DNA from 3 places in the Desulfoprunum sp. genome. Region 1 is predicted to be linked to each of the others. Evidence: riboswitches for the same ligand, from Rfam matches in the RefSeq annotation. Region 1 holds a riboswitch; each other region holds the start of a gene.
The links. Region 1 has a riboswitch for cobalamin ahead of thiC (phosphomethylpyrimidine synthase ThiC). Riboswitches for the same ligand answer to the same signal wherever they lie in the genome.
Positions count from the first base shown of each region.

Region 2: another riboswitch for cobalamin. It lies ahead of ACWGKN_RS01995 (TonB-dependent receptor plug domain-containing protein); the one in region 1 lies ahead of thiC (phosphomethylpyrimidine synthase ThiC).
Region 3: another riboswitch for cobalamin. It lies ahead of ACWGKN_RS05660 (sirohydrochlorin cobaltochelatase); the one in region 1 lies ahead of thiC (phosphomethylpyrimidine synthase ThiC).

Region 1 covers NZ_JBSHXH010000004.1:909,297-917,105, forward strand. Annotated here, with positions in the region: gene ACWGKN_RS08145 (MoaD/ThiS family protein) at 1-175, shown strand, start outside; gene ACWGKN_RS08150 (HesA/MoeB/ThiF family protein) at 178-981, shown strand; gene ACWGKN_RS08155 (diguanylate cyclase) at 1,084-2,235, shown strand; gene ACWGKN_RS08160 (dodecin family protein) at 2,407-2,619, shown strand; gene ACWGKN_RS08165 (acylphosphatase) at 2,758-3,030, shown strand; gene ACWGKN_RS08170 (ABC transporter ATP-binding protein) at 3,037-4,644, shown strand; gene thiC (phosphomethylpyrimidine synthase ThiC) at 4,622-5,971, opposite strand; cobalamin riboswitch at 6,063-6,283, opposite strand; gene ACWGKN_RS08180 (SHOCT domain-containing protein) at 6,376-6,639, opposite strand; gene ACWGKN_RS08185 (NfeD family protein) at 6,870-7,809, shown strand, end outside.
Region 2 covers NZ_JBSHXH010000002.1:51,247-59,055, forward strand. Annotated here, with positions in the region: gene ACWGKN_RS01975 (cytochrome ubiquinol oxidase subunit I) at 1-977, shown strand, start outside; gene cydB (cytochrome d ubiquinol oxidase subunit II) at 979-2,112, shown strand; gene ACWGKN_RS01985 (ATP-binding protein) at 2,509-4,974, shown strand; gene ACWGKN_RS01990 (hypothetical protein) at 5,000-5,167, shown strand; cobalamin riboswitch at 5,236-5,417, shown strand; gene ACWGKN_RS01995 (TonB-dependent receptor plug domain-containing protein) at 5,659-7,650, shown strand; gene ACWGKN_RS02000 (ABC transporter substrate-binding protein) at 7,638-7,809, shown strand, end outside.
Region 3 covers NZ_JBSHXH010000004.1:351,138-358,946, reverse strand. Annotated here, with positions in the region: gene sppA (signal peptide peptidase SppA) at 1-625, shown strand, start outside; gene ACWGKN_RS05665 (membrane protein) at 668-1,639, shown strand; cobalamin riboswitch at 1,792-1,991, shown strand; gene ACWGKN_RS05660 (sirohydrochlorin cobaltochelatase) at 2,103-3,086, shown strand; gene ACWGKN_RS05655 (FecCD family ABC transporter permease) at 3,088-4,116, shown strand; gene ACWGKN_RS05650 (ABC transporter ATP-binding protein) at 4,113-4,907, shown strand; gene ACWGKN_RS05645 (ABC transporter substrate-binding protein) at 4,900-5,889, shown strand; gene cobI (precorrin-2 C(20)-methyltransferase) at 5,925-6,722, shown strand; gene ACWGKN_RS05635 (PilZ domain-containing protein) at 6,754-7,152, opposite strand; gene ACWGKN_RS05630 (universal stress protein) at 7,362-7,809, shown strand, end outside.

The DNA of each region.
Region 1 (7,809 bases):
GGAAGAGGGCGGGGAGTATCCGGCAGGGACGGTGGTCGGTGATATCGTCGACGGGCTCGGCATCGGCCGTGACGAGGTCGGGGTAGTGATGATCAACTCGCTGCAGCACAGCCTGCAGTCGCCGATCGCCGATGGCGATATCGTCGCCATCTTTCCGGTGATCGGCGGAGGCTGAGGTTGAACCGGCTGCACGATTTCATCCGCCAGAGAGCAGCCGCTTCCGGCAGCATCTCCCTGGCCGATGCCGGGGAGGCGGCGACGGCGTTTCACCGCTCGCTGATGGAGGTCGAGGAACAGGCCCTGCTCCTCGACATCATGCCGCTGCGCTATCTCCGCAACGGCCTTCGCTGCCGGGAGCAGCTCAGGCTGCTGCAGGCCCGGGTCGCGGTCATCGGCTGCGGCGGGCTCGGCGGCTCGGTCGCTGCGCTGCTGGCCCGGCTCGGCATCGGCCGGCTGCGGCTGGTCGATCCCGACCGCTTCGAGGAACACAACCTCAACCGCCAGCAGTTCGCCACCGTCGACTCCCTCGGTCGACCGAAGACCGAGACCGCCCGGACGGCAATCCGGTCGATCAATCCCGCCATCGAGGTCGAAGCGATCGTACGCCCCTTCGCTGAAGCCGATATCGAGGCCATCGACATCGTCGTCGACGGTCTCGACGATGGCGGCAAGCGTCTCGAGCTTGCGGCATACTGCAACAAACTGGCCCGGCCGCTGGTCCATGGCGCCGTCCGTGAATGGCACGGCCAGGCCGGCATCGCCACCGCCCGGAACAGACTCCTGGCTTCCCTGTATCCCAATGTAGGCCAAGGCTCGGACAGCAAACCGCCCATGAATGTTGTCGCCCCGACCGTGACCCTGATCGCCGCCATCCAGGCGGCGGAGACCTGCAAATTGATCCTCGGCATCGACTCGCCGCTGGCGAGGAGCTGGATGCTCTGCAATCTGCTCGACAACGTCTTCGAACACATCCCCGCCTGACATTTTCGCCCGATACATTCCTGTTGCCCCGATTTTGCTGTTTCTGGTAGAGTTGGTATGATAAGCTTTTGATTTTGTATTCACACTCAGCCAGGGGGGCTTATGGATACATTGCGGGCGGCCATCGTCGACGGCAGAAGCTCAGCCACCGACGACGATCAGTTTATCGAAAGACTGAATCAACTCCAGCACGAGCAGGGACCGATGATCTGTCGCTCCATCTTCCAGACCCTGGCCGGTGTCGATATCCCCCGCGACACCGCCGTCGACTGCTGGCGACAGGTGGTCGAACATCGACGGCAGCTCGGCCGGGTTCTGGGCCGGAATGTCGACCTGATGACCGCGATGTGCGATTTCCTCTGCTCGGAAACCAGGTATCTGGCCCATCCCCGGCTCGTCGAGGTCAACACCTTTGAGCGGATCGTCTACGAATCGATGTATGACAGCCTCACCGGGCTCTTCAACCGACTCTATTTCGACGAGGCATTCGAACATCAGATATCGCTGGCCAAGCGGTACGGCACCGATCTCTCGGTCCTCTTTCTCGATGTCGACGACTTCAAGGAGATCAACGACACCCACGGCCATATCGTCGGCGACGTCGCCCTGAAAAAGATCGGCACCATCATCAAGGACTCGAAGCGCGACAGCGATCTCGCCGCCCGCTACGGCGGCGAGGAGTTCGTTCTGCTGATGCCGCATACCGAAAACATCAACGCCTTCATCCTCGCCGACCGGATCCGACAAGAAGTGGAGAAGGAAGTGTTCACGGCCAATGGCCTCACCTACAGACTGACCATCAGCGGCGGTCTGGCCTCATTCCCCCTCAATGCCACCGAACCGGCCGAACTCCTGCAGATGGCCGACAGCGCCACCTATATGGCCAAAGGATCGGGAAAAAACACCATCTGCCTGTTCAAGAAGGACAAGCGGCGGTACCTCCGGGTCAAGTTGACCCAGCCCGTTCTCATCAAGGAACTGGGATTCAACAATTCCAAGACCTACGAGGGAACGAGCAAGGATATCTGCATCGGCGGCATCCTGTTCGAGAACGACACCCCGCTGCCGATCGGCGCCCATGTCCAGGTGAGCATCACCGTCAAGGATAACGCCCCTCTCCTCCTCATCGGCACGATCGTCAGGATCGAGTCGTTCGGTGAGAAAAGTTACGATATCGGCATGACGTTCTCATTCAAGGAAATGGAGAAGATCGCCAACTTCGAGATCGCCCAGTTCCTCAAAGAGGGCTCCTGAGCCCATACCTGCCTTGCGGGTAGCAGCGGCAATGGCCGCCGGCAGGATTTTTCTGTTTTTCCCGTTCGCAGCCGATTTTTCCTGTTTTTTCCCATTGGCAGCTGATAGCATACTATTGCAGGACAGGCTCGCAGTGCATCGTTTTTCCAACTTCGACAAGGAGGGACAACCATGGCAACAAGCGTCTACAAGATTATCGAACTCGTTGGAACCAGTGACAAATCATGGGATGATGCAGCCCGCAACGCCGTTGAGACCGCCGCCAAGTCGCTGGAGGATCTGCGCATCGCCGAGGTCGGCAAACTCGACATGCAGATCGACAACGGCAAGGTCGTCTCCTATCGAGCCAGGGTCATGGTCTCCTTCAAGTACAAGAAGGACTGAGCGCCGCCCTCTATCCAACCACGGAAAAACGAAGGCCAGTCCGTTTTTGGACTGGCCTTCTCTCGTTCAGATGGTACTCTACGACAATATTCTGGAAGAGAAGTCTGCGGCATTGTTCCTGAAAGAGGATTGAAGGGTATGAAAACCGTACAGGTTCGGATCGAAGGCCGGGTCCAGGGAGTCTACTTCCGCGATTATACCCGGCGCGAGGCCCTGCAACAGGGGGTCGACGGCTGGGTCCGCAACCTGCCCGACGGCAGTGTCGAGGCGGTCATCAGCGGCTCCGACAAGGCGGTCGAGGCAATGCTCGACTGGTTCCAGATCGGTTCCCCCCATGCGGTGGTCCGGGCGGTGAAGGTCAAGGACATTGTCCCGCCCCGGGAATATCCCGGCTTCGATATCCGTTTCTGAGCCCCGATGCTGCTGCAGATCGACAATCTCTCGACCTGGATCGATATCGAGACGGAAGAGGGAATCAGCCGCCGCCGGATCCTGAGCGACGTCTCGCTTTCCCTTGACCGCGGGATGACCTGCGCCCTGGTCGGCGAATCGGGCTCCGGCAAGTCGGTCACCGCCCTGTCGATCCTCCGCCTGCTGGAGGACAGCTGCCGGACCGAAACCAGGGGCCGCGTCCTGTTCGAGGACCGCGACCTGCTCACCCTCGGCCGCGACGAGATCAGGGCCGTGCGCGGCAATCGCATCGCGATGATCTTCCAGGAACCGATGACCTCGCTCAACCCGGTCTACACCGTCGGCAGCCAGCTCCTCGAACCGCTGCTGCTGCATCGGCGGATGAATAGGAAGGAGGCCGAACAGGAGGCGGTGCGGCTGCTGCAGCGCACCGGCATCGACGATCCCGAGGCCCGGATGCGGGTCTATCCCCATCAGCTGTCCGGTGGTCAGCGGCAGCGGGTGATGATCGCCATGGCCCTGGCCTGCCGGCCGGCCCTGCTGATCGCCGACGAACCGACCACCGCCCTCGACGTCACCATCCAGTCCCAGATCCTCGACCTGATCGGCGACATCCAGCAGGAATTCGGCATGGGGCTGCTGCTCATCACCCATGACCTGGCGATGGTGCGCCGGATCGCCGACACCATCTCCATCATGAAGGACGGCCGGATCGTCGAAGACGGCCCGACCGAACGGGTCTTCAACCAGCCGGGTGACAGCTACACCCGCCACCTGATGTCCTCCATCCCCCAGCCGATCCCGGAAACCAAGGAGGAAGGGCCGGTTTTGCTCCAGCTCGAGGGGCTGAACTGCCAGTTCCGGCTGCCGGCCGGCTGGCAGGGATTGCTGCGGCGCCGGACCAAGGTCATCCAGGCGGTTGACGACGTCAGTCTCGAGGTGCGGCAGGGGACGACCTGCGGCATCGTCGGCGAGTCCGGCTCCGGCAAGACCACGCTGGCGATGGCGGTGCTCAAGCTGGTGGCCAGCCGTGGTGTCATCCGCTTCGCCGGCGTCGACCTGCAGCCGCTGTCGACCGGGAGGATGCGGCCGCTGCGCCGCGACATCCAGGTCGTCTTCCAGGACCCCTATTCATCGCTCTCGCCCCGCCTGACCGTGCAGGAAATCATCGAGGAGGGGTTGAAGGTCCACCGCCTCGGCGGCACCCGGGAAGAACGATTCCAGTTGGTCGCCTCGGCCCTGGCCGACGTCGAACTGGAACCGGAGATGGCCCACCGCTACCCCCACGAGTTCTCCGGCGGGCAGCGCCAGCGCATCGCCATCGCCCGGGCCATCGTCCTCCGGCCGCAGCTGCTGATCCTCGACGAACCGACCTCGGCCCTCGACATGACCATCCAGGCCCAGATCATCACCCTGCTCCGCGATCTCCAGCGCAAGTACAAGATGACCTACCTCTTCATCTCCCATGACCTGCGGGTGGTGCGGGCCCTGGCCGACCACGTGGTGGTGATGCAGCACGGCCGGATCGTCGAGGCCGGACCGGCCCGGCAGGTCTTCACCTCGCCGAGCCAGCCCTACACCCGGACCCTGTTCAGGGCTGCACTGCTGCCGTAGCCGGACAGGCGGCAGCCTTGGGCCGCACCTTGTCGCCGGCGATATCGTCCTTGAACAGGGCGTGGCCCCGCTCCATCGCGCAGAAATCACCGCACATCGTACAGGTGACCTCGTTTTCCGGCATCCGGCTGCGCCGGATCTGCAGGGCCTTCTCGGGGAACATCAACAGGCTGAAATGTTCCTTCCAATCGCTGTCGCGGCGGGCCAGGGCCACCCGCTTCTCGTGGTCGCGCCGGTCCGGGTACTTGGCGATATCGCCGATCCGGGCGGCGAGCCGGGTCGCCCGCACCCCCTCCCGGACATCGTCGACGTTGGGCAGGGCCAGGTGCTCGGCCGGTGTGATGTAGCAGATCAGATCGGCGCCGTGCCGGGCCGAGTTGGCCGCCCCGATCGCCGCGGTGATGTGGTCGTAGCCGGCGCCGGAATCGGCCGGCAGCGGGCCGAGGACATAGTAGGGGGCGCCGCCGCTCATCCGCTTTTCGAGCATGATGTTGCCCTCGATCTCGTCGAGCGGCACATGGCCCGGCCCCTCGACCATCATCTGGCAGCCCATGTCGCGGCCAAGCTCGGCCAGTTCGCAGTTGATGATCATCTCGGCCATCTGGGCCCGGTCGTGGCTGTCGTGGATCGCCCCGGCGCGGATGCCGTTGCCGAGCGACAGCACCGCGTCATACTTCTTCATCAAGGCGCAGACCCGGTCGAACTGCTCGTAGAGCGGGTTCTCGCGGTTGTTGTACTCCATCCACGACACCATGAAGGTCCCGCCCTTGGAGACCAGGCCGCCGTAGCGGAAGCCCTGCTTGCGCAGCCGCTCGATCGAGAAGCGGTTGATGCCGCAGTGGATGGCCATGAACGAGATGCCGTCGCTCAACTGGCGCTCGATGATCTCGAACAGGTATTCGGCATCGAGCAGGTTTGGGTTGCGCTGGCGCCGCGCCGTCTCGGCAAAGGCCTGGTAGAGCGGCACGGTGCCGACCGGCAGGCTGCAGCCGGCGAGGACCTCGCGCCGGACCCGGTCGAGATCGCCGCCGGTGGACAACTCCATCAGCGTGTCCGCCCCCTCCTCTTCCGCCGCCTTGGCCTTGGCCAGTTCCAGGCCGATATCGCTGATGTCGGACGAGGTGCCGATCGAGGCGTTGACCTTGGTGCGCAGGCCGCGGCCGATGCCCACCGCCTTCTGCCGGCGGTTGGGGTTGGAGGGGATGACGATGTGACCGTCGGCCACCGTCTGCCGGATGACCTCGGGTGGAAAATTCTCGGCTGCCGCCACCTGCTGCATCGCTTCGGTGACCACCCCCTGCCGTGCCAATTCGATCTGGGTCTGCATACTGTCTCCTTCTGAAAATTGCTGCGGTCCGGCGGGCAAAAAAAAGTCCGTGCGGCATCACCTCGATGCGGCACGGACTTTTTACGGACGGAAAAGTCGTTATCTTTCTGGCAGGTCTTCTGACTCGCGGCTCATCCTCAGACCGCGCCTTCCCGGGCATTTCCCGAATTCGGGAGGTATCCCCAGTGGCACCTTGCGGCCCTCGTCCCCGCTCACAGCGCTGGCCCAACGTTACGGATTCGCACCGTATTCCCTTTTCACCGCTGCCTTCCCGGAAGGAGGGCAGGCGACACCAGAAGAGATCAGTAAGCGATGACTCTACTCAAAAGAGCCGGTTCTGTAAAGCAGGAGCAGAACCCCCGGGGCGAGATTCATCCATGACCCGGCTCCGTCCCGTTGGATTTTCAACTCTCGAGGTCTTTCTTTATCTGTTCATACTCTTCTTTGCTGATTTCGCCTCCGGCGTAGCGTTTCTTGAGTATATCGATCGCCGATTCCACCTCTCGACCATGCGGATAACGCTTGTCGGCATCTCCCCCCCAGGGCGGTCTGGAGCCTGCCCGTCCGAATATGAGATAGAGTACGATCAATACGACGATCACCATGATGACAGGCATCATCATCGGCAATCCCCACCACCCGCCATGCCAGTAATATTCCGGTCGCATCTGTTGGTCCTCCTGTCGTGAGCAGTTTTGCCAGCCGTTCGAATCAGTCTACCGCAAAAAAACGGTAAACACCAATTGCCGCCGGACCAAAGGCCACACGATGCCGCGGAATGATCCGGCGTTGATATACTTTACCGGAGGTCATGCTTATGTTCTGTATACATACCCTCCCGGCGAACAATGACTCGAGGACGGGAGGGAAAAAATCCGTTGATCGGCGGAGGTTGATCATGGCGGACGCCGCTGCTCCCAGACATCTCAGGCTCGGACGGCTCACCCTGTTGTGCGCTCTTCTCGCGTTGCTGGCGCCGGGCGCCCCGCTCCAGCCAGGGTCCGCCGCCGGTCAAACCCCGCCGCCTGTCGTAGTCCTTGAAATCAAGGGGGTCATCGGTCCCGCCGTCAGCGACTACATCCGGAAGGGCCTGAAGACCGCGGCCAGGGAGCAGGCCCCGGCGGTCGTGCTGCAGATCGATACCCCGGGGGGCCTGGATCATGCGATGCGGGACATCATCCAGGCCATGCTCCGATCCCCCGTCCCGGTCCTGACCTACGTCGCCCCGGCCGGGGCCCGGGCGGCCAGCGCCGGCACCTACATGCTCTATGCCAGCCATATCGCCGCCATGGCACCGACCAGCAACCTCGGGGCGGCCACCCCGATCCAGATCGGCGGCCTCCCGACCTCGCCGGAATCCCCGCAAAAATCGGAAGAAAAATCACAGGAAGAGAAGAAGGAGCCGAGCGGCAGCGCCCTGGAGCGCAAGATGGTCAATGACGCCGCCGCCTATATCCGGTCCCTGGCCGAGCGCCACGGCCGCAACGGCGACTGGGCCGAAAAGGCGGTGCGCGAGGCGGTGAGCCTGACCGCCAGCGAGGCCCTGGCGCTCAAGGTCATCGATATCGTCGCCGCCGACGTGGACGACCTGCTCCGGCAGGCCGACGGCAGGAAGGTGGTCATGGATTCCGGCACCGTGCAGGTGAAAACCGCCGGCCGGGCAACGGTCCACATCCTGCCGACCTGGCAGAACAGGCTACTGGCGGTGATCAGCGACCCCAACGTCACCTACCTCCTGCTGCTGCTGGGGATGTACGGCCTCATCTATGAACTGGCCAACCCGGGGGTGTTCTTCCCCGGCGTGGTCGGTGCCATCGCCCTGCTGCTGGCCCTGTACG
Region 2 (7,809 bases), on a different contig from region 1:
CCAAGTTCACCCACACCACCAGTTCGAGCTTCATCGTCGGCTCCTTCTTCGTCATTGCCGTATCGTCCTGGTACCTGATCAAGGGCCGCCATGTCGAGATGGCCAAGAAATCGATCATCGTCGCCTCGATCTTCGGGCTGCTGTCGGCCACCTATGCCGCCTGGACCGGTGACGAGTCGGCCTACAGCAACGCCTCCACCCAGCCGATGAAACTCGCCGCCTACGAAGGGCTCTATGATGGCGAAAAGAACGCCGCCATCGTCGCTCTCGGGGTCCTCAACCCCGCCAAAAGGCCCGGCGATCAGCAGGCACCCTTCCTCTTCGAGCTCAAGATCCCCGGGCTCCTGTCGTTGCTGGCCAACCGTGAATCCGGATCCTTCGTCCCCGGCATCAACGATCTGGTGTATGGCAACGAACAGGAGGGCATCGTCAGTGTCGCCGCCAGGATGGAGCAGGGCAAGGTGGCGATCAGCGACCTCGCCGCCTACAAGACGGCGAAAAAGGCCGGTGACGCCGCGGCCGCCGAGGTCGCCCTGGCCCGGTTCAACACCAACATGGATTCCCTCGGTTACGGCTATCTGGAAAGCCCCGAGCAGACCGTCCCATCGGTGGCCACGACCTTCTACGCCTTTCATATCATGGTGTTTTTCGGAACATTCTTTCTCCTCGTCTTCCTGCTCTTCCTGGTTTTTTCGGTTAAGGACACCCTGGCCGGCAAGCGGGGCCTGCTGCTGCTCGGCGTCGCCTCGTTCTTCCTGGCGATGATCGCCTCCCAGAGCGGCTGGGTCGTCGCCGAGGTCGGGCGGCAGCCGTGGGCGATCCAGGGCCTGCTGCCGGTCAATGTGGCGACGACCGACATCGCCACCGGCAGCGTCCAGACAACCTTCTTCATGTTCCTGGCGGTCTTCACCCTGCTGCTCGCCGCCGAGATCAAAATCATGCTGAAACAGATTTCAATCGGACCGGAGGGCCTGTGATATGATCGGGAATCTTGATACTGCAACCCTGCAGCAGATCTGGTGGCTGCTGGCGAGTGTGGTCGGCTCGCTCTTTCTCTTCCTCACCTTCGTTCAGGGCGGGCAGACCCTGCTGTGGCAGGTCAGCGCCGACGAGGAGGAAAAATCGCTGATCATCAATTCGCTCGGCCGCAAATGGGAGTTGACCTTCACCACCTTGGTCCTGTTCGGCGGGGCCCTGTTCGCCGCCTTCCCCAAGTTCTACGCCACCAGTTTCGGCGGGGCCTACTGGGTGTGGATCCTGATCCTGTTCACCTTCATCGTCCAGGCGGTGAGCTACGAGTACCGCACCAAACCGGACAACCTGCTTGGATCGAAGGTCTACGAACTGTTTCTGTTCATCAACGGCTCGGTCGGCATCCTGCTGATCGGCGCCGCGGTCGGCACCTTTTTCACCGGCTCGAACTTCACCCTCAACGACTACAACCAGGTGCACTGGACCCACCCGCTGCGGGGGCTGGAAGCGGCCTTCTCCCTCTTCAATCTCTCGCTCGGACTCTTTCTGGTCTTCAACGCCCGGGTCCTCGGGGCGATGTACCTGGTCGGCAGCATCGATTTCAGCGGCCGGCCCCAATTCGAGGCCAAGATGCGCCGGGCCTGCCTGGTCAACCTGGTCTGCGCCCTGCCGTTCCTCCTCTATGTCCTGGTCAGCCTGCTGCTGATGGACGGTTTCGGTTTCGACCAGGCCGGGGTGGTGTCGCTGGTCGCCGGCAAGTACCTCGCCAATCTCCTCGCCATGCCGCTGGTGCTGGGCCTGCTGCTGCTCGGCCTGGTCCTCGTGGTCTGGGGCGTGGTGTCGACCAGCCTCCTCAAGGGCGGCCGGGGCATCTGGTTCGGCAGCCTGGGAACGGTGCTGGTCGGCCTGGCGGTGTTTTTCACCGCCGGCTACAACAACACCGCCTTTTACCCGTCGAAGGCCGACCTGCAGTCGAGCCTGACGATCTACAACGCCTCGTCGAGCCACTACACCCTGACGGTGATGACCTATGTCGCCCTCGTCATTCCTCTGGTGCTCGCCTATATCGCCTGGGTCTGGTGGCAGATGGATGCGAGGCGGATCTCGACGGAGGATATCGAGGGCCGGAAGGCGTACTGATCCGGCCCTGTATGGATAAATCCCAATAGCAAGGAGAATCATATGACAGCACTGTTGCTTGGCGGTTGGGTCGCCCTGATCTTCGTTTCCTATAGACTTGCGGTGTCGATGCTCGAAAAGGCCGACAAGATCTGAGCGAGACTGCCTGCTCGATCACACCCGGAAAACCGGCAGGACTGGGCATGTCCTGCCGGTTCTGTTTTTGGTGCCGGCCGGCGAATATGAAAAAAACCGGGCAACGGTTGCAACTTTTTCCCGCCGGCTATACACTCAGACAATATGTCAGGTCACGAACCGGCTGGTGCCGGATCCGCCTGCTGCCGGTGATTCCTTACGGGTCTACCGTTCGACCCCGCACCTGTGTCGCTGGATCAACCCCGGTGTCTTCAGCTGCCTATGCAGATTCTGGATAGACTGATCGGTCAACGGATTTTCTGGATTCTGTCCGGCGTTCTGCCCCTGGCCTTGTTTGCCGTCTGGATGTTCGTCATCTTCACCGATCAGCAGGAATCGGCGATCAACCAGCTGATCAACGAGTCGGCCGCCAGTGCCGCCCACAGCCTTGACCGCACCCTGCAGCAGCAGATCGGTCTGCTGGAGGGACTGGCAATCGCCCGGTCACTCGACGCCGGCGATTTCGACCTGTTCCGGATCAGCGCCCAGAGGTTGAAGGACAAGCATCCGGAGTGGCGCACCGTCATCCTGACCGACGCTCACCGCCAGCTCTTCAATCTGCGCATACCTCCCGGTCAGCCGCTCGATCCCGTCCGTGACCGGCGCTCGCTGGCAAGGGTGTGGGAGACCGGGCGCGCCGTGGTCGGTGATCTCTCGCACGGCTTTGTCCCGGTCCGAACCCCGGTCCTCCGTGCCGAGCGGATGCAGTATACGCTGGTCGTCCCGATCGATCCGCGGTTTTTTCTCTCGGCTCTGGAGGGCACCGGTGAGGCCAGAGGACGGAGGTATGTCATCGCCGGCAGTGACGGCATCGTCATTGCCGCCTCCCCCGGCGTTGCCGTCACCACCGGCCAACCGCTGCCGCCTGGATTGACCACTGCCAGTGACATCAGTCATACGGCGGTGGGCGGTATGCTCCATGCCCGACCGCTGGAGATCCCCACCAGCGGCTGGCGGGTCCATCTGATGGTCCCGGCGGCCTCGGTCAAGACCCCGTTCATCAGGGCCCGGCTGGTCGTGTTTGTCGGCGGGGTGATCGCCTCGGCCCTCACCGTGGGATTGATCCTGGCGCTCAGCGCAATCTGGGCCGGCCGCCAGGAAAAACGCCGGCTGCAGGCCCAGATCGACGAACGGATCAAGGTCCAGGATGTCCTCCACAGGAGCGAGATGGCCCTGAAGGAGGCGCAGCGTCTCGCCGAGGTCGGCAACTGGTCATGGGATCTGCAGACCGGCGACCACAGCTGGTCGGAGGAGGTCTATCATATCTACGGCCGGGATCCGGCCCTGCCGCCGGCCGCGTACCCGGAGGTCCGACGGTACTTCACCCCCGAGAGCTGGGCCCGGCTGAGTGCCGCGGTCGAGGCGGGTCTGGCCGAGGGCAAAGACTATGCCTGCGATGCCGAGGTCATCCGGCAGGACGGGACCCGGCGGTGGATCACCGCCCGGGGGGTCGCCGAACGCGCTGCCGACGGCCGGGTCCTGTGCCTCAAGGGCACGGTCCAGGACATCACCGGGCGGAAAAAGGCCGATGACGAGCAGCACCGCCTGCAGCAACAGCTGGTGCAGGCGCAGAAGATGGAATCGATCGGCCGGCTGGCCGGCGGAGTGGCGCACGATTTCAACAATATCCTGTCGGTGATCATCGGCCATGCGGAGATTGCGATGTCTGACCTGGAACCGGAGCACCGGCTGCAGGCCGACCTCAAGGTGATTTACGATGCCGCCCTGCGCTCGACCGGCATCATCCGGCAACTGCTGACCTTCTCCCGCAAACAGATCGTCCTGCCGGTGGTCCTCGAACTGAACGAGGTCATCGAGGGAATGTTGAAGATGCTGGGGCGGTTGATCGGCGAGGACATCGAGCTTGTCTGGGTGCCGGCCGGGGAGCGGCTGCTGATCAGGATCGATCCGGCCCAGATCGATCAGATCCTCGCCAACCTCTGCGTCAATGCCCGCGACGCCATCGTCGATACCGGCCGGATCGACATCGCGACGCACAAGGTCTCCCTGGATGCGGCGGATTGCGCGGCCAGGGTCGGGATCGCCCCGGGGGAGTACGCGGTGCTGACGGTACGTGACAACGGCTGCGGCATGGCCGGGGACGTGGTCGACAAGATTTTCGAACCGTTTTTCTCCACCAAGGGGGAGCGCGGCACCGGACTCGGACTGGCGACCGTCTACGGCATCGTCCAGCAGAACCATGGTTGCATCGACGTCGACAGCGCCCCGGGCGCCGGGACAACCTTCAGCATCTTCCTTCCCCTGGTCGGGGTCGAGGCGCTCCAGGAGACGGAGGCCGGGCCGGCAACCATCGGAACCGGCGGGGGCGAGACCGCCCTGCTGGTCGAGGACGATCCCGCTACCCTGAAGATCTGTACGGCGATGCTGCAGCGGTTGGGCTTCACGGTGCTGATGGCGGCGACCCCCCGGGAGGGGATCGAGATCGCCCGGCACCACGATGGCCGGATCGCCCTGCTGCTCACCGATGTGATCCTGCCGCAGATGAACGGCAGGCAGCTGACGCAGGAGATCCTTGCCATCCACCCCGATCTCAGGGTAATTTACATGTCCGGCTATACCGCCGACGTCATCGCCCATCACGGGGTCCTCGACGAGGGGGTCCATTTCCTGCAGAAACCCTTCACCAGGAAAGATCTGGCGGCCAGGATCAGCGAGGTGCTGGCCTGAGGCCGACCATGGAGACCGACCGGACATGATCGACAGTACCGCTCCCCCTTTCGTCTACACCTGCACCGAGTACCGCCAGGAAATGATCCTCCTCGCCCTGCGGCGGAAACTGACCCGGCCTGACCTGTCGGAGGAGGAACGGCGGCGGCTGGCCGAAGAGGTCTCCAGGCTCGAGCAGGAGCTCGGGATGTAGGCGGGTTTCCCCGATTAAGTCATTTCCTGCCTGACATCCTTGACGGGCCACATAAAGTGCGGTACATCTCAGACAGATATTTTTCAGGTTCCAGCAATGGATGAAGAGGGAACTCCGTGTGAACCGGAGACGGACCCGCCGCTGTAACTGGGGACGAACGCCGCACAGAGCCACTGGCCGAAAGGTCGGGAAGGCGCGGCAAGTAGGGTGAACCAGAAGTCAGAAGACCTGCCTGAAAGAAGACAAAACCGCCTCGTGGACCAGGGCGCTTCATGACTATCTGTGGAAAACAGGGACTCCCGGATCAAATTTTGGTCCGGGATTTTTTTTTTGTCGACGATCCCGGACCGCGGCGGAACGTGCTGGTGCCGGGCAGGCAGAGCAGAGGACCGCGGCGGGTGGTGCGCAAACGCCTGGCCTCCCTCCCTCCTTTCCTTCTTTCCTGACAGGCTCCTGCCGACTTCCGTCGCATGGCGATGGAGGAGATGCAGATGCAGCAAAAAGGTTACATAAAGAAGCCGATGGTGGCTGGGTTGGTGCTGGCCGCCGCAATGTGCCCGGGAATGCAGGCTGTGGCCCAAGGGGATGACGGCGCGGTGATGGAGGAGGTCGTCGTTTCCGCGTCGCGCGTGGAGGAGAAGAAGCGCGAGGTCACGGGCAATATCACCGTCATCTCCCGCGAGGAGATTACCCAGGCCCCTGGCCGTACGGTCGGTGATATCCTGGTCGAGAAAGGGGTCGGTCATATCCAGAAATATCCCGGTAGCCTGACCGCTATCGGTATCCGCGGTTTCCGCACCGATACTCATGGCAACGACCTGCAGGGGCATGTCCTGGTCCTGCTCGACGGCCGGCGGGCCGGAACCGGCAACGTCGCCAAACTGCCGACCGAAAATGTCGAGCGGATCGAGATCATCCGCGGCCCCGGCGCGGTGCAGTACGGCTCGGGGGGGATGGGCGGCGTCGTCAACATCATCACCCGCCGGGGAACCGGCAGTTCCCTGGCCGTCGAGGCCGGCGGCGGCAACGCCGGGCGCGGCCAGGCCGTGGTCGAAGGGACGGCAAAGCGGGGTGCAGTCGACTTCTCCGGATCGGTAGTCCGCCGGATTGCCGGGGATTACGAAACCGGCAGTGGCCGGCGCTACCGGAACACCGGATTTGAAAGTGAGACCGGTCTCAGCACCAACCTCGGCTACGAGGTTCAAGACGGGCATCGGTTGGGTCTTGTCGTCACCGCCTTCGACGCTGATGAGGCCGGCAGTCCGGGATATTTCGCCGCCAATGATTTCGACGACTTCACCGATAAGTCCAACATCTCGGTCGATGGCGTCTATGAAGGGCGGAGCCGGTCAGGCCATGTGCAGTGGCTGCTTCGCAGTTTTGCCGGTCGCGACGAGAATAGCTGGTATGATCCGCCGGCATCCGATCCCGACGGCTGGGATAGCGGCACACCCTCCGGCAATACCACTGATCAGCTTGGGGGCCAGGCACAGATCAGCGTCTTCCTCGGCGATGCCGATGTCACCGCCGGTTTCGACTGGGTGGATTATCAGGTGGAGAACACCTGGTCGCCGCAGGAAACTGGCTACGTCAACCCGGCCCTGTTCGCCCTTGGCAAGTATACCCTGTTTTCGGATCAATTGATCCTCACCGGCGGCATTCGTCACGACTGGTACCGCGTGGAGGTCGATGACGGACAGGGCGACGAGGCCTCCGACAGTCATCTCACCCCGCAGGTCGGCGTCGCCTGGCCGGTCTCCGAAACGCTGAAATTGCGGACCCAGTATGCCCGGGCCTTCGTCATGCCATCCGCCAACCAGCTGGCCATCGACATGCATTCCTTCGGCCACCGGACGGTCGGCAATCCCGATCTCAAGCCGGAGGAGAGCGGCACCTGGGAGGCAGGGATAGACTATGAACGCGGCGGTCTGACTGCTTCCTTGACTGGATTTTCTTCACGTTTCGAGGACAAGATCGTCACGACCATGCTGGCCGACGGCTCATCCAGTTGGAAGAATCTCGGCGAGGCCAGCATTGAAGGTGTCGAATTGTCCGCTGGGTATGACATCGGCGAGCTGTTCGACTGGAGCTGGGAGGTCAGGCCATCCGTCGATCTGACCTGGCTGACCGAACTGCGGGATGAATCGAGCGGCGGGGATCTGCTCTATGTCAGCGGCACGACCATCGCCGCCGGTCTCGAGGTTGCATCGGCGGCGGGCACATCCTTTCATGTTGCGGTCACCTACTGCGGGCCGCAGGATATCGAGAACTGGCAGTCGGGCATGTATCCGGCCCCGATCGTCGAGCTCGACGGCTTCACAGTCACCAATATCAGCCTCAGGTATCCGCTGATATCGCTGCAGTTCGGCGACCTGCTGCTGCGGGGAACTGTCGCCAACGTTTTCGACGAGGACTATGCCTACGTCAACGGTTATCCGATGCCCGGGCAAACCTTCTATCTGGGGTTGCAATGGCGCTACTGAATCGATGTCCCTGGAGGCAAACGGCGGTTTCGGTCCTGCTGCTTTTCTTCCTGCTTCCTGCCGCTTCATCCCTGGCCGGGGAGATTCCACAGCGTATCGTTGCACTGGGGCCGAAGCATACCAAGATCGTCTACCTGCTTGGCGCCGGGGATCGCCTGG
Region 3 (7,809 bases), 560 kb from region 1:
CGGGTACTGGATCGCCGCCGATGCCGATCAGATATGGGCGGCCCCGACCACCCTCACCGGTTCGATCGGCATCTTCGGTGCCATTCCGACCTTTGAGAACACCCTGGCCGACCTCGGCGTCCACAGCGACGGCATCGGCACCACCCCGCTGGCCTCCGGCCTCAATCTCGCCCGGCCGCTCAGCCCGCAGTTGAAACAGACGATCCAGTTGTCGGTCGATCACGGCTACCGGCAATTTCTCGCCATCGTCGAACAGGGCCGAAAGATCGACAGAGCCCGGCTGGAGAGCGTCGCCGAAGGCCGGGTCTTCGACGGCCGGACGGCCCAAAAAATCGGTCTTGTCGACGAACTTGGCGGTCTCGACGAGGCGATCGCCGCCGCCGCCGGACTGGCCGACATCACCGATGATTTCGAGCCGTACTCCATCCGCAGATCGCCGTCCCTCGGCGAATGGATACTGGAGAAGCTGGCCGCCGAACAACAGGCCTGGGCCAACCTGTCCCCCTTCCTCCCCGAGGTGGTCAGCGGTCTCCATCGCCGGTTCAGTGCGACCATCGGCCGACTCCCGCTATTCGCCGACCCCAACAGCCTCTATGCATACTGCTTTCTCACCGGCAGCCTGTGATACTCATCCACCCTGCACCCCGACCAACGCCCGGCCCCCAATATGACCGTCTCCGCTGACACCCTTCTGACTCTCTGGGACCGGCTGCTGTGGCCGTTGCTCCGGCTGATCGCCTCGATCTCGATCGGCTTGATGATCGCCAACTTCATCGAATCGCTGAACTGGACCCGCCGGATCGCCTTCCTCGCCCGGCCGCTGATCAGATTCGGCCATCTCTCCGACATCACCGGCGCCTCGTTCTCAATGGCCGTTTTCTCCGGCGTCTCCGCCAACACCCTGCTGGCCGAGGCCTACGATCAGGAAAAGATCCGCAAGGCGGAACTGGTGCTGGCCAATCTCTTCAACAGCCTTCCCACCTACTTCGTCCACCTGCCGACCATGTTCTTCATCACCGTGCCGCTGATCAAGGGCGCCGCCCTGATCTACGTCGGCCTGACCCTGGCGGCCGCCCTGCTCAGGACGTTCTCGATCGTCATCGTCAGCCGGTTCCTGCTGCCGAAGCCGGTCAGCCATGACGGGCTGCCGCCCGCTGGCGGCAGGGCTGCCGTCGACTGGCGGGAGGCGATGCGCAAGAGCTGGCTGCGATTCAAAAAGCGCATCCGCAAGATCCTCCTGGTGACGGTGCCGATCTACATCATCGTCTACGTCATGAACCGCATCGGCTTTTTCACCGAGCTCGAGCAGGCCACCGCCGCCTATCTCTCCTTCATCCCCGGACTGACACCCCACGCCATGGGCATCATCACCCTGCAGATGGCCTCCGAACTGACTGCCGGTGTCGCCGCCGCCGGGGCCCTGCTGCAGGAAGGAAAAATGGAATACCGCGAGATCATCCTGGCCCTGCTGGTCGGCAACATCCTGTCGTCGCCGCTCAGGGCAGTGCGGCACCAGTTTCCCTATTACGCCGGGATCTTCAAGCCCAAGGTCGCCACCGAACTGATCGTCTGCAGCCAGGCCTTCCGGGTGTTCAGTCTGATCCTGGTGGCGGCGGCCTACTCCATCTACGCCTTCTGAGTGGAAAACGGCTGATGGTCAATGATTCAGGTCGTCAGTCATCTTCATCCACCGCATCGGGGAGATGGACGCTCGACGGGACGAGATCGGCGGCCGTCGCCGGTTTGTGGAACGTTTCCTGCTTGACAACAGCAGGAGGGGAAGGTATCGAATAGGGAGAAAACGATTCGGGTACCTGCAGCTTCAGTCGGCAGATGCAGGTGAAAGAGGGAACTTCGTGTAATTCGAAGACGGGCCCGCCGCTGTGACCGGGGACTGCCCCTGAACGATCGCCACTGTCAGCTCATGATGGGAAGGCTCGGGGAAGGAGAGATCCGGAAGTCAGAAGACCTGCCTGAATTGTAGGGTCATGCCTCGTGGACAGATGGCATGGCAATGATACGGATAACCAGGGAATCCCGGATCAATGCATCAATTGGTCCGGGATTTTGTTTTTTCCGGACCGTCAGCGATGAGGTTGATTATGCACAGTTTCATCCACTCCGTCGGCGCCCTCTTCCTGCTGTTCCTCCTCTGCCAGCCGGCCCAGGCCGGCGATATCCCCGAAACCGGCGGCCAGGCCGTCGTTCTTGCCGCTTTCGGCACCACCGTTCCCAAGGCCCTGCCCGGGATCCTCAACATCCGTGACCGGCTCCAGCGCCAATACCCGCAGACGCCGGTGAAGATCGCCTTCACCTCCAACATTGTCCGGAGGGTGTGGCAGAAGCGGCGCGGCGATACCGCCTTCATCAAGGAGCATCCGGGGGTACCTGCGGATATCTTTACTGTCCAGGGACCGCTGGCCACCATCGCCAACCTGCAGGATGCCGGCTACCGGACGATCATCGTCCAGCCCGGCCATATCAGCGCCGGCGAGGAGTATCTCGATCTCGCCGCCTCTATCGACGCCCTGGGCGGGATCAGGACGATCAAGGCCAGATTCAACCCCTTCGAGCAGTTGGTGCTCAGCCGTCCGGCCATGGGAACGGCGGGAGAACAACATCCCTATGCCGACGATCTTACACTGATCGCACAGGCGCTCGCCGGCGACGCCGCCCTCGCCGAAAAACACGGTTCAACCCTCCTCTACATGGCCCATGGCAACACCTACATGCCTTCCGGCAGCGCCTATCTCGAATTCGCCGCGATCATGAACCGCCTCTATCCGCGGGTCAAGATCTACATCGCACTGGTCGAGGGCTACCCCTCGCTCGACGACACCCTGCCGCTGCTCGAACAGGCCGGGGTCGGGAAGGTGCTGCTCAAACCGTTCATGACCGTCGCCGGCGACCATACCCTCAACGACATGGCCGGGGATGAGCCGGAATCATGGAAATCGATCCTCGCCGCCAAGGGGTACGAGGTCATGACCGTCCCACGGGGACTGGGCGAGAACGATGCCTTCGCCGACGTCTACCTCCACCATCTGCAGCAGACCGCCAGCGACAACGGTATCGTGCTGCACTGACATGACCCGGCAACTCACCATCCTGTCCCTGCTCCTGCTGCTGCTCGCCGGTCTCGTCACCGTCGCCACCGGCCTCGGATACCTTCATATCCCGGTCGGCCAGGTGCTCGAGATCGGCTGGGCCCACCTGACCGGCACTCCTCCGGCGGCGGACATCGACAGCCGGTTCCCGGTGATCGTCACCGACATCCGCCTGCCGCGGATCATCGCCGCCACCCTGGTCGGCGGCGGCCTGGCCGTGGCCGGCGGCGTCTTCCAGGCCCTGCTCCTCAACCCGCTGGCCGACCCCTACACCCTCGGGGTCTCCTCCGGTGCCGCCTTCGGCGCCTCCCTGGCCATCATCCTGTCGCTGTTCGGCATCGCCCTGCCGCTGAGTTGGACCGTGCCCTTCTTCGCCTTCGCCGGGGCGCTGGCCACGCTGGTCGTCGTCTTCAGCCTGGCGTCGGCCGATTCCCGGTTTTCCTCGAATACCCTGATCCTGGCCGGGGTCATCGTCGCCGCCATCCTCTCCGCCGGCATCGGCTTCATCAAGTACATGGCCGACGAGGAGGTCAGCATCATCATCTTCTGGCTGATGGGCAGCCTGGTCGGCAAGACCTGGCAGGAGGTGCTGCTGGTGCTGACCATCACCCTGCCCTGCCTCCTCGTTATTTTTTATTTTGCCCGTGATCTCAACATCATGGCGCTGGGGGAGAAGACCGCCGACTCCCTCGGGGTCGAGAGCATCAAGGTCAGAAAGCTGCTGCTGACCGTCGCCACCCTGATGACCGCCGGCTGTGTTGCCATCTCCGGGATCATCGGCTTCATCGGCCTGATCGTGCCGCATCTGCTGCGCCTCCTGGTCGGCGCCGACAACCGCCTGCTGCTGCCCGCCTGTTTCCTTGCCGGCGCCATCCTGCTCCTCGCCGCCGACACCGTCACCCGGGCCCTGCTGCCGCACGAGATCCCGATCGGGGTCCTCACCGCGCTGATCGGCGGCCCGTTCTTCTGTTACATCTTCAGGAAGCGGCAACTGGGGAGGGGAAGATGATGACCGGCACCGCCCCTCTATTCGTCCTCGACCGCTGCAGCTTCGGCTACACCGCGACCCCGGTCCTGGTCGATATCAGCATGGACCTCGATTCCGGCCGGTTTTACGGCCTCCTCGGGCCGAACGGCAGCGGCAAGACCACCCTGCTCGACCTGCTCACCGGCGCCGCCCACCCCCTGGCCGGACGGCTCACCTTCCACGGGCGGGAGGTCGGGACCTACGGCAAGGCCGCCCTCGCCCGGCTTCTGGCCGTCGTCCCCCAGGACCTCCATATCAGTTTCGACTTCACGGTCTACGATGTGGTGATGATGGGCCGTCACCCCTTCATCCCGCGATTCTCGCCGCCATCGACGGCAGACATCGACCTGGTGCAGGCGGCGCTGGCCGAGATGGACATCAGCGCCCTGCAGCACCGCTCGGTCATGCACCTGTCCGGCGGCGAACGCCAACGGGTCCTGGTGGCCCGGGCCCTGGCCCAGAACACCCCCGTCCTGCTGCTCGACGAACCGACGGCAAGCCTCGATATCCGCCATACCCTCGATATCATGAAAATCCTCCGGCGGAAGGTGACGGAGACCGGCATCACCGTCATCGCCACCATCCACGACCTCGACCTGGCCTCGGTCTTCTGCGACGAGTTGATCGTCCTCCACGCCGGCTCGCTCTACTGCCACGGGCCGGTGGCCGCGGTGATGACCGCGCCGCTGATCCGCGAGGTCTTCGCCGCCGAAGCGGTGGTCTTCAATGACGAACTGCTCGGCAAACCACGGGTGCAATACCGCTATGCCTAGACTGATTCCTCCGCATCATCCCCTGCTCGCGCTCATGGCGTCGCGCCGCTGTTGCCGGTTCACCCTGCGAAGCGGAGTGAGTCTGCTGCTCTTTATCCTCCTCCTGCCGCAGGTCCCGGCCGCGGCCGAACTCATCGACCAGGATGGGACGCGGATCGTTTTCGATCGGCCGTTCTCCCGGATCATCTCCCTTTATCCCGCCCACACCGAGAACCTGGTGGAACTCGGGGCGACGGAGCAGATCATCGGTGTCAGTCGCGGCGACAACCCCGCTGCCGTCCGTGGCAAGGAGATCTTCAGCGATGCCGACAGCGCCGAGAAATTCCTCGCCGCGGCTCCGGATCTGGTCCTCGTCCGGCCGATGATCTCCCGTTCCCACCCGGCCCTGCTCGCCCGGCTGCGGGACAGCGGCATCACCGTGGTCTCGCTCCAGCCGACCGACGTCAAGGGGATGTTCGCCTACTGGCAGACCCTCGGCGACCTGACCGGCCGCGCCGCCGCCGCCCAATCGATGCGAACCCGTTTTCTCGCCGGGGTTGCGGCGATCGAGCGGAAGATCCCCATCGCCGATCACGGCCGGCGCCCCGGGGTCTATGTCGAGGCGATCCATGCCAAGATGAAGACCTTTTCCCCCGCCTCGATCACCATCTACGCCGTCGAAACGGCCGGCGGCCGGAACATCGCCACCGATGCCCGTCCACGGAACAGGAGCAATATCGCTGAATACGGCAAGGAACACATCATCGCCCGGGCGGCCGAGATCGATATCTTTCTCAGCCAGACCGGGCGGATGAACGCCATCGATATCGACACCCTGAAGGCCGAGCCCGGCTTTGAGCTGATCAAGGCCTTCAAGGACAACAGGGTCTACCTGATCGAAGAGACCCTGGTGTCCCGGCCGACGCCGCGGCTCCTCACCGGCATCGAACAACTGCACCGGCTGTTCTACCCGCAGCCGCCAACCACCGGACATCGCCAATGAGCATCCTCCCACCCATTTCAACCCGAGACAAAAACATGCGTGACGCGACCCTCCATATCATCGGTACCGGCCCCGGGGATCCCGATCTCCTGACCCTCAAGGCCCTGAAGACCCTCACCGCCTGCCCGGTCATCGCCGCCCCCAAGGCCTCGCCGAGCGGCAGTTCGACTGCACTCGCCATCATCAGTCAGGCGGTCGACCTCGACGGCAAGACAGTCTTCGAACTCTACTTTCCGATGAAGAAGATCAGGGCCGGGAAGGCGCCGGAAGAGGAGGTCAGCCGGGCCTGGCGGGCGGCGGCGGCCACGATCATCGCCTGTCTCGACCAGGGACTCGATGTCGCCTTCCCAACGCTCGGCGACCCGGCGATCTACTCCACCGGCTACTATCTCTATGATACCCTGCTGTCGATGCGGCCGGATATCCGGGTCAGATTCCACGCCGGGATCCCGGCGATGAGCTGCTGTTCGGCGGAAACGGCGATGCCGATCTGCCTCGGCAACGAGATGCTGGCGGTGGTGCCGGCGACCTTCAGCGACGAACGCCTGCGTTCGACCCTCGAGGCGTTCGACACCATCGTCCTGATGAAGGTGCACCGGGTTCTGCCCCGGATCTGCCGGTTGCTCGAAGAAACCGGTCTCCTCGCCAAGGCGGTGCTGATCGAGCGGGCGGGGATGGAAGGCGAACGGATCATCCGCGATCTCTCCACTATTCCCGAGAACCCGCACTATTTTTCCACGATGATTATCCGCCGCAATGGCGGTTTTCAGGCACCTTGGTCCCGGGACAGGCAACAGGCAGGCCCCATTCCTGCTGACGTTTCCGCCATGTAGGAAACGAGGCCGCGTTCCCGGCTACGATGAGTCAGCGGCCCCCGGAATCAGGTGGCTCGCTCGGGGGGACGGCATCCTGATCCCTGTGCTCTATGCTGAAATGGGTATAGATATTGAACAGGACATACCATTCGAGTTTGGCGGCAAAGCGGATGCCCAATCCGTTTGCATCCTGACGGACGACCTTCCCTTGAAGGTCGTCCAGGATCAGTCGACTGTGCCTGGCGGAGATGACAATCCGAATGGAACAGATGGTTGCAATCGCCACCTGCCGGTCCGTCCCGACATACATCCCGAAAAGACTGATATCCTGAAGACCGCCTTCCAATTGTTCCTGTCCATCCGGAAAAGAGAGAAAGACAGTGGTGACATAACGCGTTCGCATCCCCTTGCGTCGTTCGTGGAACTGGTCAGGCTGTTGTCCGATCATGCGCCGTCTCTCTTTCCTTCGTGATGTTTTTGTTAAATGACCGCCCCTTTTTCGGTAGTTAAGCAAATGATATCATAACTTCAACAGAATTTTCGGCAATTCCGCGCATCGATCCTCCCGGAGTGCGCAGTTTTGCCGTTGACTTCGCCGCCTGTTCAAAGATATACTTCATTTATTTTAATGAAATAGCGTTATTACAAGGTGGTTCCATGAAAAAAAAGCTCCTCCTCGCCGTCGATGGCTCACCCTGCAGCACCCAGGCCCTCGAGTATATCGCCGCGCTCTTTGCCGACCAGCCTGAAGTCAGCTTTCATGTCCTGCACTGCACCAGCATCGGCTCCTCTGTTCGCCCCGAGGCCGAGGACCCGGAGAACAGCCTGCTGCCGACCGACCACAGGCTCGATCGCCACCAGGCTATCGGCCTCCTTCATCTGAAAAAGGCCGAAAACCAACTGACCGCCCTTGGGGTCGTTGCCAGCCGCATCACCTCCTCGACCATTCCCAACGCCACCGGCGTCGCCGCTTCGCTGAAGGGGTATGCGGAAAAACATCTGGTCGACAGCATCGTCGTCGCCAGACGGGGGATAGGGGTGGTCGGGGAGATGCTCCTCGGCTCGGTATCGGCGGAGCTGTTCCGGAAATGCCGCAAGATACCGT